Regions from separate parts of the Agromyces albus genome, predicted to be linked through region 1. Evidence: predicted binding sites of a transcription regulator. Region 1 holds the regulator's gene; the other holds the start of a gene.
The links. Region 1 encodes HrcA, which represses chaperone genes, less so after heat shock. Its sites were predicted from a motif close to TTNGCACTCGNNNNNNNCGAGTGCNAA; they were not measured.
Positions count from the first base shown of each region.

Region 2: the regulator HrcA is predicted to act here: its motif matches at 3,220-3,246, upstream of groES (co-chaperone GroES).

Region 1 covers NZ_JAUSWX010000001.1:1,491,539-1,497,948, reverse strand. Annotated here, with positions in the region: gene QFZ29_RS07015 (PhoH family protein) at 1-327, opposite strand, end outside; gene QFZ29_RS07010 (histidine triad nucleotide-binding protein) at 401-760, opposite strand; gene QFZ29_RS07005 (16S rRNA (uracil(1498)-N(3))-methyltransferase) at 785-1,519, opposite strand; gene dnaJ (molecular chaperone DnaJ) at 1,526-2,623, opposite strand; gene hrcA (heat-inducible transcriptional repressor HrcA) at 2,685-3,707, opposite strand; gene QFZ29_RS06990 (DUF4870 domain-containing protein) at 3,898-4,332, shown strand; gene QFZ29_RS06985 (DUF4870 domain-containing protein) at 4,475-4,852, shown strand; gene hemW (radical SAM family heme chaperone HemW) at 4,859-6,085, opposite strand; gene QFZ29_RS06975 (DUF1990 family protein) at 6,088-6,410, opposite strand, start outside.
Region 2 covers NZ_JAUSWX010000001.1:2,726,120-2,732,529, reverse strand. Annotated here, with positions in the region: gene tsaD (tRNA (adenosine(37)-N6)-threonylcarbamoyltransferase complex transferase subunit TsaD) at 1-239, shown strand, start outside; gene QFZ29_RS12790 (DUF4190 domain-containing protein) at 379-783, shown strand; gene QFZ29_RS12785 (DUF4190 domain-containing protein) at 827-1,465, shown strand; gene QFZ29_RS12780 (DUF4190 domain-containing protein) at 1,476-1,952, shown strand; gene QFZ29_RS12775 (class I SAM-dependent methyltransferase) at 2,003-3,190, opposite strand; gene groES (co-chaperone GroES) at 3,320-3,616, shown strand; gene rarD (EamA family transporter RarD) at 3,713-4,669, shown strand; gene QFZ29_RS12760 (ABC transporter substrate-binding protein) at 4,943-6,232, shown strand.

The DNA of each region.
Region 1 (6,410 bases):
CGCGTCGACGTATTGCCGCTGGCCCTCGGTCTTCGGTCGGATGGTCTTTCCGCGACTCGACACGATGACCTGCCCGAGCATCTCGGACGGCTTGGCATTGGGATCGGCTTCGAGCATTCGGGCCGAACTCCTCACTTCGGTGGGTGTCGGATCCTGGCCGTTGCGAACGAGCGCCAGGAGTTCTTCGATGAGTCGGCGCACGCGCGTGCGACCGTCGACGTCGCCGCGGATCGCGATCTCGTTGCCGCGCACGTGCACTTCGACGCCGGGGTTCTCGCGCTCGATGCTCGAGAGCAGGCGATCCTGCGGGCCGAGGAGGCGCACCATGGCGATGCCGTCGATGGTGAGGCGCTCTTCATCGTCGCGCGCGGGCTGCGGCGCGGCGCCCTGGCCGATCGGATCAGTCGCCAAGCGAAGTCTCCTCGAGCCCTCCGCCGAGCACATGTGCGTGCACGTGGAAGACGGTCTGGCCGGCGTCGGGCCCGGTATTGAAGACGAGTCGGAACTGGCCGTCGGCGAGCGAATCCGCGACCTCGTGCGCTGCGGCGACGAGTTCCGCGAGGAGGCCGGGGTCTCCGGCTGCGAGTTCGACGACGTCGCGGTAGTCGCCGGCCTTCGGCGTCACGACGACGTGCACCGGCGCCTTGGGCGCGATGTCGTGGAACGCGATCACGCGCTCGGTCTCGAGCACGATGCGCGCGGGAATCTCACGAGTGGCGATCCGCTCGAAGAGGGAGGGCCGTGCACCGGAGTCGCTCATGCCACCATCGTAGCGATCGATGGCTCACCACCGCCCGAGCGCAGCGTTGAGCACGGCGATCGCGGCCGGTCCGGCCGTCGACGTGCGCAAGACGGATGCCCCGAGTCGCACCGGCTCCGCGCCGGCCGCCACGAGTCGCTCGTGCTCGGGCGGCGCGATGCCGCCCTCGGGCCCGACGACGAGCGCGAGGTCGCGACCGTCGGGCCGGATGTCGGTGATGGGTGTCGTCGCCGTGGGTTCGAGCAGCAGCATCCGCGTGCCCTGCAGCAGACCGGCGAGGTCGCCCGTCGTCGTGACCGGCGCAACCGGCGGAAGCCAGGCCCTGATCGACTGCTTCACCGCCTCGCGAACGATGCTCGCCCAGCGCTGGCGCCCCTTCTCGGCCTTCGGGCCCTCCCAGCGCGACACCGATCGGGCGGCCGCCCACGGAACGACCGCGTCGACGCCCAGCTCGGTCGCCGCTTGCACGGCGAGCTCGTCGCGATCGCCCTTCGCGAGCGCCTGCACGAGCGTGATCCGCGTCTCGGGGGGTTCTTCGACGAGCACCTCTTCGACCTCGAGCGCGAGTTCGCGGGCCCCGGTGGAGACGACCACGCCGCGCACGAGGATGCCGCGGCCGTCGCCGATCGCGATGCGCTCACCGGTGCGAACACGTGCCACGGTCACCGCGTGCCGCGCCTCGTCGCCGGAGAGCTCGACGGTCGCACCCGGTGTGACGGCGCCGAGTTCGAGCGATTCGTCGAGGTACAGGCTGCTCACGCCGGCCTAGCCGAGGAACCGGTCGCGGAGGCGCGCGAAGAGCCCCTGCTGGAAGTGTCCGAGCTCGGGCCCGTGCGATTTCTTCGAGGCGGCGAACTGCTGGATGAGATCGCGTTCCTTCGTCGAGAGCTTCGTCGGGGTCACGACCTGCACGCCGATCTTCAGGTCGCCGCGTCCGGTGCCGCGGAGCTTCGTGACGCCGCGGTCTTTCACGGTGAGGATCTCGCCGCTCTGCAGCCCCGCCCTGAGTTCTACGTCGACGTCTCCGTCGAGCGCGGGGATCGTCGTGCTCGTGCCGAGGATCGCGTCGGTCATCGCCACCTCGAGGAAGCACAGGAGGTCATCGCCGTTGCGGCTGAAGACCTCGTGGTTCTTGACCTTGATCTCGAGGTAGAGATCGCCGTTGGGGCCGCCGGCAGGTCCGGCCTCCCCTGAGCCGGGCATCTGCAGGCGAACACCCGTGTCGACGCCGGCGGGGATGTCGACGGGCACGGTTCGCCGGGCACGCACGCGACCCTGGCCCTGGCACGTGATGCACGGCGTGGCGATCACGGTGCCGTAGCCCCGGCAGGTGCCGCAGGGGCTCGACGTCATGACGTTGCCGAGCAGCGAGCGCACCGAGCGCTGGATCGAGCCGGTGCCGTGGCAGATGTCGCACGTGACGGGCGAGGTGCCCGGTTGGCAGCAGCTGCCGTGGCACGTGCCGCACGTGATCGCGGTGTCGACCTCGATGTCGCGGTGGGTGCCGAAGATGACCTCTTCGAGCCCGACCTCCACCCGGATGAGCGCATCCTGCCCGCGCTCGCGTCGCGACCGCGGCCCGCGAGTGGCCTGGCCGGCACCGAAGAACGTCTCGAAGATGTCGCCGAACCCGCCGAAGCCCTGCCCGCTGAAGCCGCCCTGCCCGCCCAGGTCGTACTGCTGGCGCTGCTTGGGGTCGCTCAGCACGTCGTAGGCGTGCGTTACCGATTTGAATCGCTCGGATGCCTCGGCTCCGGGATTCACGTCGGGGTGGAGCTCTCGGGCGAGGCGCCGATACGCCTTCTTGATCTCGTCGGGAGTGGCGTCGTGTGCGACGCCGAGGACCTCGTAGTGGTCGGCCACGGAGGGCTTGTCCTTTCGGTTGCCGGATGCAATGCGCCGGTGTCGCGGCGAATGACGGGGTTCAGCTCTCGCCGAGGGTGCGGGAGAGGTAGCGTGCCACGGCGCGAACCGCCGCCATGCTGTTGGAGTAGTCCATTCGGGTCGGCCCCACGACCCCGAGCCGGGAGATGTCGCGCCCGGGGATCTCGAACGCGCTCGTGACGACCGAGGTCTCCCCGAGGCCGAAGGAGGCGTTCTCACGCCCGATCCGCACGGCGACGCCGTGCTCGTCGGTGGCCATCTCGCCGAAGAGCTTCAGGAGCACGACCTGCTCCTCGATCGCCTCGATGACACCGAGGATCGATCCCGCGAAGTCCTGCTCGGTTCGCACGAGGTTCGCGGCACCGGCGACGACGAGCCGGTCGGTGCGCTGGACGCGCGCCTGCTCGGCGAGCGTCGCGGCGAGCGTGTGCATCACTGCGGCGTGACGGCGATCGGCGGAGCGGACCTCGCCCGAGAGGGCGATCGCGGCATCCGCCATCGTCTCGCCCGCAGCGATGTCGTTGAGGCGCACGCGCAAGTCGGCGAGGGTGTCTTCGTCGACGGGCTGCTCGAGCTCGACGAGTCGCTGTTCGACCTGGCCGGAGTCGGCGATGAGGACGCAGAGCACCCGGTTCGGCGCGAGCGAGACGAGCTCGACGTGCCGCACGCGGGCGCTCGTGAAGCTCGGGTACTGCACCACGGCGAGTTGCTTCGTGAGCTGGGCGATCAGCCGCACGGTGCGTGCGAGGAGTTCGTCGAGGTCGCTCGACTCGCCGAGGAAGGTCTCGATCGCCTGCCGTTGCGCCTGGGTCAGCGGACGCACGTCGGTCAGCTGGTCGACGAAGACGCGGTAGCCCTTGTCGGTGGGGATTCTGCCCGACGACGTGTGCGGCGCCGCGATGAGCTCCTCCTCTTCGAGGAGCGCCATGTCATTGCGGATCGTCGCGGCGGAGACGCCGAACGCATGGCGTTCGACGATCGTCTTCGAGCCCACGGGCTCGCGTGACGCCACGTAGTCCTGCACGATCGCGCGGAGCACCGCGAGACTCCGTTCGGAGACCATGACCCTCGCTTTCCATGCACCGGCTTAGCACTCGTTCTCCCTGAGTGCCAATCATATCGCGACATCCGTGCCGTAGTCGTTGCCAGCCCGCGGGTGTCGGCGCTACCGTATGGGTAATCCGCGCGTCACCACTGGCTGCGAATCTCCTTCACAGTCGCGGTTCATCAGAGAACCTTCGAAAGGCACGCTCATGACCGACCCCAATGCTCAGACTCCCGACCCCAACGTCCCGCCGCCGCAGCAGCCTGCAGCTCCGCAGCCGGTCGCTGCCGCGCCACTGTCGCCTGAGCAGGACATCCAGTGGGGTTCATTCGCACACCTCGGTGGAGTCCTCGGATTCCTGCCGTCGCTCATCATCTGGCTCGTGTTCAAGGATCGTGGCACGTTCACGAACACCGAGGGCAAGGAGGCGCTGAACTTCCAGATCACGCTGGTCTTCGCGTACATCGCGGTCTGGATCGTCACGGCGCTCGTGACCGTCGTCACCTTCGGCCTCGGCAGCGTGCTGTCGCTGCTCGCCTGGGTCGTGTGGATCCTGGGCGTCGTGTTCTCGATCATCGCGTTCCTCCAGGCGAAGGACGGCAAGCACTACCGTTACCCGTTCTCCGTGCGTCTCATCAAGTAGGTCTCATCAAGTAGACGCTCGTCACCACGCGGCCGACGAGCGCGCCGGGGAAGGCGAAATCCGCCCCCGGCGCGCTTGTCTGTGCCAGCATGAGATCGACCGAGTACCGCCCTTCGGCGACACGACCTAGGAGACGCACTACATGTCCGACGCAACACCGCCGCCGCCATCGAGCCCCTACGAGCAGACCAATCAGCTGAACCCAGCCGACGAGAAGCTGTGGTCGATGCTCATCCACCTCGGCGGCATCTTCTTCGGGTTCATCCCCGCACTCGTCGGCTACCTCGTGCTGAAGGATCGCGGACCGTTCGTGCGCGCGCACACCGCGACGGCGCTGAACTTCCAGATCACGATGACCATCGCGATGATCGTCAGCTCGATCCTCACGATCATCCTCATCGGCTTCCTGCTGATGGCGGCGATCGGCGTCCTGATCATCGTCTTCAGCATCATCGCCGCCGTGAAGGCGAACCAGGGCCAGCCGTACTCGTACCCGCTCTCGATCAAGTTCGTGAGCTGAACGGCATCACACCTCGAGCAGGCGCCTGACCACGGCGTCGGCGAGCAGCCGCCCTCTCATCGTGAGCACGAGCCCACCCGAGAGGGCGGTTCTCGCATCAACGAGCCCGTCGGCGATGAGACCGGCGACCGCCGTGCGTCCTTCGGGGCGCAGCGAGCCGAGGTCGATCCCCTCGCGGATGCGGGTGCCGAGCAGAACCCGCTCGGTCTCTCGCGTCGACGCGTCGAGCACCTCGCGGCCGACCGCCGGCGACACCCCGGCGGCAACACGTTCGGCATACGCCGCCGGATGCTTCGCGTTCCACCAGCGCACGCCGCCCACGTGGCTGTGCGCACCGGGGCCGACGCCCCACCAGTCGTCACTGCGCCAGTAGCCGAGGTTGTGCCGTGAACGGTGCGCGGGCGCGGTCGCCCAGTTGCTCACCTCGTACCACTCGTAGCCCGCTGCACCGAGCAGGTCTTCGGCGAGCTCGTACATGTCGGCCTCGAGGTCGTCGTCGGGCGTTGCGAGCTCGCCGCGGCGGATCTGCCTCGCGAGCTTCGTGCCTTGCTCGACGATGAGCGCATACGCGCTCAGGTGGTCTGGTTGTTGCCCGATGGCGGACTCCAGGCTTCGCCGCCAATCGTCGAGCGACTCCCCCGGCGTGCCGTAGATGAGGTCGAGGCTCACGTCGAGCCCGGCATCTCGCGCCCAGTCGACCACGAGCGGCACGCGTGCTGGGTCGTGGGTGCGGTCGAGCGCCGCGAGCACGTGGGGCACGGCGGATTGCATGCCGAACGAGACACGGGTGAATCCGCCGTCGGCGAGGCGCCGCAGGTCGTCGGGCCCCACCGAATCTGGATTGGCTTCGGTCGTCACCTCGACGCCGGCTGCGAAGCCGAACTCGTCGCGAACGGCGCCGAGCATGCGCACGAGGTCGTCGGCAGGGAGCAGGGTCGGCGTTCCGCCGCCGAAGAAGACCGTCTGCGCGGTGCGGTCGGGCACGTCGGATGCCTCGAGCATTCGCCGCGACATCCGGATCTCGCCGATGGCGTGGTCGGCGTAGTCGGCTTGCTTTGCACCGCGTAGCTCACCGGCCGTATACGTGTTGAAGTCGCAGTAGCCGCAGCGCACCCGGCAGAAGGGCACGTGCACGTAGACGCCGAATGCGCGCTCAGCGGCACCTGCGGCCGCGGAAGGCGGCAGCACGCCGTCGGCCGGCGCCGGATCGCCGAGCGGGAGGGCGGAGCCCACGCCTACACGCCACCCGCAGGATGCAGGGCGCGGAGCTCGACGCGAGTGAGCTCGCGCCGCTTCCGCCGCTGGCCGGGCGCGAACAGGCCGCGGATGCCGCCGCGAGTCGCGAGGATCGAGCGGATGGTGAGCCACACGGTGTCGTCGTCGCGTCGCTCGAGGATGAAGGACTCCTCGCCGCTCTCGGGTCCGTCGGCGGTCGTGCCGTAGGCGAAGCCGATGCGGTCGGGCTCGTCGAGCACGTAGACGACGAGTACGGGCGTGGACTGCGTGCGGAAGCGCCCCTTGTGGCGAAGCGTCGCCGTCATGCCGGCTGCGATGTAGG
Region 2 (6,410 bases), 1.2 Mb from region 1:
GGGTGCCGAGGCTCCTGCTCGGCGGCGGCGTCGTCGCGAACGCCCGGCTCCGCGAGGTGGCCCAATCGCGAGCGGATGCCGCGGGCATCGCGCTGCGTGTGCCGCCGCTCTCCCTCTGCACCGACAACGGAGCCATGATCGCCGCGCTCGGCGCCCAGCTCGTGATGGCGGGCCACGCACCGTCCGAGCTCGGATTCGGCGCCGATTCGACGCTGCCCGTCACCGAAATCCAAGCCTGACCATGCCGAACGCGATCCTGTGAATCGTGCCATCGCCGCGATAGTGTGAACTCGAAGACGCCGGATGTCGCCAGTCGACGCCGCCGTCGCGCCCGCCGCAGACGGCGGCGCGCATGACCACAGCATGAGGGGGACCATCGTGACCGATCCGAACACTCCTGAGCCCGGAGCGCCCGTGCCGCCCGTGCCGCCGACGGGGCCCTCAGCACCCGGTTACAGCGCGCCGCCTGCCGGCCCTCCTGCCTACGGCCAGGCCGAGAGTGCCTACGGCCAGCCGGCGACCGGCAAGACCAACACGCTCGCGATCGTCTCCCTCGTGGCATCCCTCGTCGGTTTCGCGACGGGCATCGGATTCATCGCGGGCATCATCTGCGGACACATCTCACTCGGCCAGATCAAGAAGACCGGCGAACAGGGCCGCGGCCTCGCGCTCGCCGGCCTCATCATCGGCTACATCGGCATCGTGCTCTCGATCATCGTCGTCATCGTCGTGATCGCGGGGCTCGCCGCCCTCTACTCCACCGGTGTTGTCACGACGTACTGAGCGCGTGCCAGCAGAACACGACCACGAAGAAGGGCGAATGCCAATGAGTGATCCGAACAGACCCGACGACGTTCCCAAGGTGCCCAAGACACCCGAGGAGCCCGAAGTGGCGGCCGCGCCCGAGTCGCCGCTCTCGGCCGACGAGGCCGGCGCCACGGCCGAGCCGTTCGCCAGCGAGCCCGAGGTGCCGTCGGCTCCCGAGCCGCCCGCAGCGCCTGAGCCGCCCGCTCCTCCGGCTCCGCCGGAGCCGCCGAGCTACGGCTCGGCCACGCCGCCGCCGCCTCCGCCGCCCGCTGCCGGCTACGGGATGCCGTCCGACCAGCCGCCCGCCGCCCCCGCATACGGCGCACCGGCACAGCCCGGCTACGCGGCGCCCGCGTACGGCACGACGCCCAGCAAGCCGACGCCCGTGTTCAGCCTCATCTCGCTGATCGCCGGCATCATCGGCCTCGTGGGCTTCTTCGTGGTCTTCATCCCGTTCGTCGGTGGCATCATGCAACTGTTCATCCCTGCGGCTGCCGTGGTGCTCGGCTTCATCGGCAAGCGGAAGGAGCCGGCGGCCAAGGGCATGTGGCTCACCGGCATCATCCTCGGATTCGTCGGAATCGCCATCGGCCTGCTTTCACTGCTGCTGTGGGGCATCCTCGCCGCGACCGTAGGAACGATGGACTACACGTACTGATGAGGCACTCATGACCGAGCGTGAGGGGGTTTCGCCTGAGGGCGGGGCCCCCGATCGCTTCGAACCGGGAGATCCGCTCGCGCCGTACCAGCCGGCCGAGCCGACCTTCCGTGTCGACCCGACCGTGCGCGAGTTCGAGGTGCCCTTCGACACCGGGCAGTTGCAATCGCTCTCGACCGGCCAGCTCCTCATCGTGCACCGGCCCGGCGGCGACGTGGCCGATGCTGTCGAGGAGGCGACCCAGCGCAGGGTGTACAGCTGGATCGCGGCCGTCGTCGGCACGATGGGGGCCATCGCATCGCTGTTCGTCGGATGGATGCTGCCGCTGTCCATCGCCGCGATCATCTTCGGCGTGCTGGGCCTGCGCCGCGAGGAGAAGGGCCGCACGCTCGCGTTCGTCGGCATCGGCACGGGTCTCGCGGGCCTCGTGTTCTCAGCGGTGTGGATCGGCTACTACGCGATCGTGTTCGGCGCGCTGCCCGCCTGAGCCACCCACACCTGAGCCGACCGCGCGCGTCGCTCGAGCCGCTCGCGTCGCTAGAGTCGCTCGACGAGCAGCGCGACGTGCCGGCCGAGCTCCCGGGTGAGCACGATCGTCGCCGACTCGTCGCCGCGCAGCTTCAGCCGCGTGCGGAGCGCCGCCGGATCGACGTCGGTCCCGCGCTTCTTGATCTCGAGGGTGCCGACGCGGCGCGCCTGCAGGGCCTGGCGCAGCTGCCGCTCGTCGGCGGGAAGTCGCTCGAGCACCCGGAACCCTTGCGCGAAGGGCGACTCGAACGGTGTATCGGCCGTGAGGTAGGCGATGCCGGCGCTCGCCATCCATGCACCGTTCGCGCGCGCGAGGTCGCCGATCAGGCGCGCACGGATGACGGAGCCGTCGGGCTCGTAGAGGTAGTCGCCGATCGGGCCGGTCGGAGCATCCTCGCTGTCGGCCGCGGCCGTGAGCTCGTGGGCGGCGTCGCCGCGGATCACGAGCGCTGCGCGGCGGATGCCCGGGCGTGCCAGCTGGCCGAGCCAGACGCCGAGCTCCACGACGTCGCCGTCGAGCGAGACCCACTGCGCCTCGGATTCGGCGGGGATGACGTCGCGGTCGGTGCCCGGGCCGAGCTTGACTCCCACCGGCATCCGCTCGGCGAGGCCGAACGCGAAGTCGAGCGAGGGGGAGTAGTCGGCGGCATCCGAGATGCGCCTCGTGGTGCCTCCGGTCGTCGTGCGGCGTGCCGGGTCGAGCCAGGCGCCGCCGATGCCGCCGAGCGGCACGTCTTCGGCGCGTGCGTGCAGCACCTGGACCCGCGAGAACGGCGTGAGGTTGTACGCGGCGATCGCGGCGGTGACCTCGTCGGCTTCGGCGGCCGTCACCTCGAGATCGATCGCGGCCATCGCGAGCGCGTCGCCGCCGATGCCGCAGCCGAGGTCGGCCACGTGCGTGATGCCGGCTCGAGAGAAGCGGCCGGCATGCAGGGCGGCGACCCTGAGCCGCGTCGCCTGCTCGAGGCCCGCCTCGGTGAAGAGCATGCGCGAGGCGAACTCGCCGAACTTCGCACGGGCCTTCGCACGCAGCTTCGATTGGCTGAGCACGGTGGCCACGAGACCCGACGGATGCCCCTCGCGGCGCAGTCCCGCGACCGTCTTCACGATGTCGGCCTTCGAATCCCAGGCGGGCAGGCCGTCGAGGAGCCGGAGGCCCTCTGGAGAGAGCAGTTCGACGAGCTCGGCGCGATCCACCCGGCCACGCTAGCACCCACATCCGTGCGCTGGCACTCGCGTTGCATGAGTGCCAAATCCTGCCTAGACTCGTCTTAGCACTCTCGCTTTGAGGGTGCTAAACAGTCTTCGTCAAGAAAGAGGTCAAACGTGTCGGTTTCCATCAAGCCGCTCGAGGATCGCATCGTCATCAAGCAGGTCGACGCCGAGCAGACCACCGCGTCAGGTCTCGTCATCCCCGACACTGCCAAGGAGAAGCCCCAAGAGGGCGAGGTCGTGGCCGTGGGCCCCGGTCGCATCGATGACAACGGCAATCGCATCCCGCTCGACGTCGCAGTCGGCGACAAGGTGATCTACTCCAAGTACGGCGGCACCGAGGTCAAGTTCGGCGGCGACGACCTGCTCGTGCTCTCGGCCCGCGACGTGCTCGCGGTCGTGGTTCGCTAGTCGACACGATTCGTTCGAGGCCCGGATGCCCTGCGGCATCCGGGCCTCTTCGTATGCCCGGCGGCGGATGTCTGCGGTCAGGCGTAGTCTGAGCCGGTGTCAACCCGTTCCGATGTCTCGGCCGGGGCGAACCTCACGCCCGCATCAGGCGTGAGCCGCTCCGGACTCGTCTTCGCGATCAGCGCCTACAGTCTCTGGGGCTTCCTCCCCATCTACTTCATTGCGCTCGCGCCCACCGGGCCCTTCGAGGTCGTCGGATGGCGCGTGCTGCTCTCGCTGGTGTTCTGCGCCCTCGTCATCACGGTCACGCGCGCTTGGCGCCCGTTCGCGACCATCCTGCGCGACCGCCGCGCGGTGCTCACGATGGGCATCGCGGGCGTGCTCATCTTCGTCAACTGGCAGACCTACGTCTACGCCACCCTCACCGGGCAGGTCGTCGAGGCCGCGCTCGGCTACTTCATCAATCCCATCGTCACGGTCTTCCTCGGCGTGCTCGTCTTGCGCGAGCGCCTCAACGTGACGCAGTGGGTGGCCGTCGGCATCAGCATCGTCGCCGTCGTCGTGCTCGCCTTCGGCTACGGGCAGCTGCCGTGGATCGCCCTCGTGCTCGCGTTCTCATTCGGCTTCTACGGCCTCATCAAGAAGCGCGTCGGGCCCAAGGTCGACGCAGTCTCCGGGCTCACCCTCGAGACCGCCTGGCTCGCGCCGCTCGCCGTCGTGCAGCTCGTGTTCGTGTCGATGACCACCGGGCTCACGATCGGCACGGTGAGCGGCTGGCACACGACGCTGCTGCTGCTCGCCGGAGCCATCACGGCGGTGCCGCTGCTCCTGTTCGCGGCCGCGGCGCGCCGGCTGCCGCTCATCTACATGGGGTTCATCCAGTACTTCGCGCCGTTCATCCAGTTCATCGTCGGCGTCGCGGTGCTGCAAGAGCCGATGCCGCTCGAACGGTGGATCGGATTCGCCCTCGTGTGGGTCGCCCTCGCGGTGCTCACGTTCGACCTCGTGAGGGGCGTCCGTGCCTCGCGACGCGTTCCGACAGAGCTCATCTGAGGTCTGGATCAGGCCCTGATCCAGGCGCGAATGGGGCTCGAAGGGGTCCCCAGGCGAGCGGATGCCGCAACGCGCGTTCTGCGCGTCGAGGTCGCGCTGCACGCCGATTCTGTGCGCTTTCGGCGGGCAAGGTGTCGGCGAGATAACGATTCCTGCGGTGTTACACGGTTGTGACCGGCGCGACTTGTTTCCGCCATTGGGGCGCAATACTGTCAAACAACGGCGTCACCAGACGCTGCTTTGTGTACCAATCCTTCAGTCCCAAGGAGCAACATGAGCGTATTCGCGAAGGCCAAGGCCTCGCGCTCGGCTCGCGCAGCCTGGACGGGTCTCGCCATCGCTGGCGTCAGCACCCTCATCCTCTCTGCGTGCGCAACGGGTGGCACGCCGCCGGCCGAGACGGAAGAGCCGGCCGACGCCGGCGACGCCCTGCCCGTCGAGGCAGGCGAACGAGACCTCACCCTCAAGGTGGGCACGATCCTTCCGCAGAGTGGAACGCTCGCGTTCCTCGGCCCGCCCGAGGAGGCCGGTGTGGCGCTCGCCGCACAGGAGATCAACGAAGCCGACATGGGCCTCAACATCGAGGTCATCTACCGCGACTCCGGTGACACCACGACCGACATCGCCACCGTCTCCGTCACCGACCTGCTCTCGCAGGACGTCTCGGCGATCATCGGTGCCGCGTCGTCGGGTGTGTCGTTCACGGTCATCGACCAGATCACCGCGGCCGGTGTCGTGCACTTCTCGCCGGCGAACACGTCGCCCGACTTCACCGAGTACGAGGACAACGACCTGTACTTCCGTACTGCGCCGTCCGACCTCCTGCAGGGTGAGGTGCTCGGCAACCAGATCGCCGCAGACGGCGCTTCGACCCTCGGTCTCCTCGTCCTGAACGACCCGTACGGCACCGGCCTCGCAGAGGCCACCAAGGCGTCGTTCGAGGCGGCAGGCGGCGAAGTCGTTGCCGAGGAGCTCTTCAACACGGGTGACTCGAACTTCGACGCGCAGCTCTCGGCGATCAACGCCGCGAACCCCGACGCCGTGGCCGTCATCACCTTCGATGAGGCCAAGGTCGTCGTTCCGGCGCTCGTCGGCTCGGGCTACCCCGGCGACCAGCTCTACTTCGTCGACGGCAACCTGTCCAACTACAGCGCAGACTTCGCACCCGGCCTCATCACCGGCGCGAAGGGCACGCTGCCCGGTCCGGAGCTCGAAGACGACTTCCGTGAGCGGATCCTCGCCGTCGACCCCGACCTGGCGGACTTCAGCTACGGTCCCGAGTCGTACGACGCGACCGTGCTGATCGCCCTTGCGGCGTACGCGGCGAACAGCACCGAAGGTGTTGACATCGGCAAGTACCTGCGTCAGGTGTCGGGTGGCACCGGCGACGGTGAGAAGGTCACCGACCTCGGCGACGCCTTCACGGCGCTCTCCGAAGGCTCGCAGATCGACTGGGACGGCCCGTCCGGCCCGATCACGCTCGACGAGCACGGAGACCCCACCGAGGCGACCATCGGTATCTACGAGTACGGCGACGACAACACGTACTCGCGCATCCAGTAGTACGGTTCTCGCCTGGAAGGGCCTCGGCTTCGGCCGGGGCCCTTTCTCGTGCCCGCATGGGGCCTCGGCTTGGGCTGGGCCCTTTCTCGTGCCCGCGTCCGGCCCGTTGCGTGGGCACAGGCGCCCCGGGACCGACTCGCGGGCTCGGGGGAGCTCTCCGTGGCGTTCACGCCGTCGC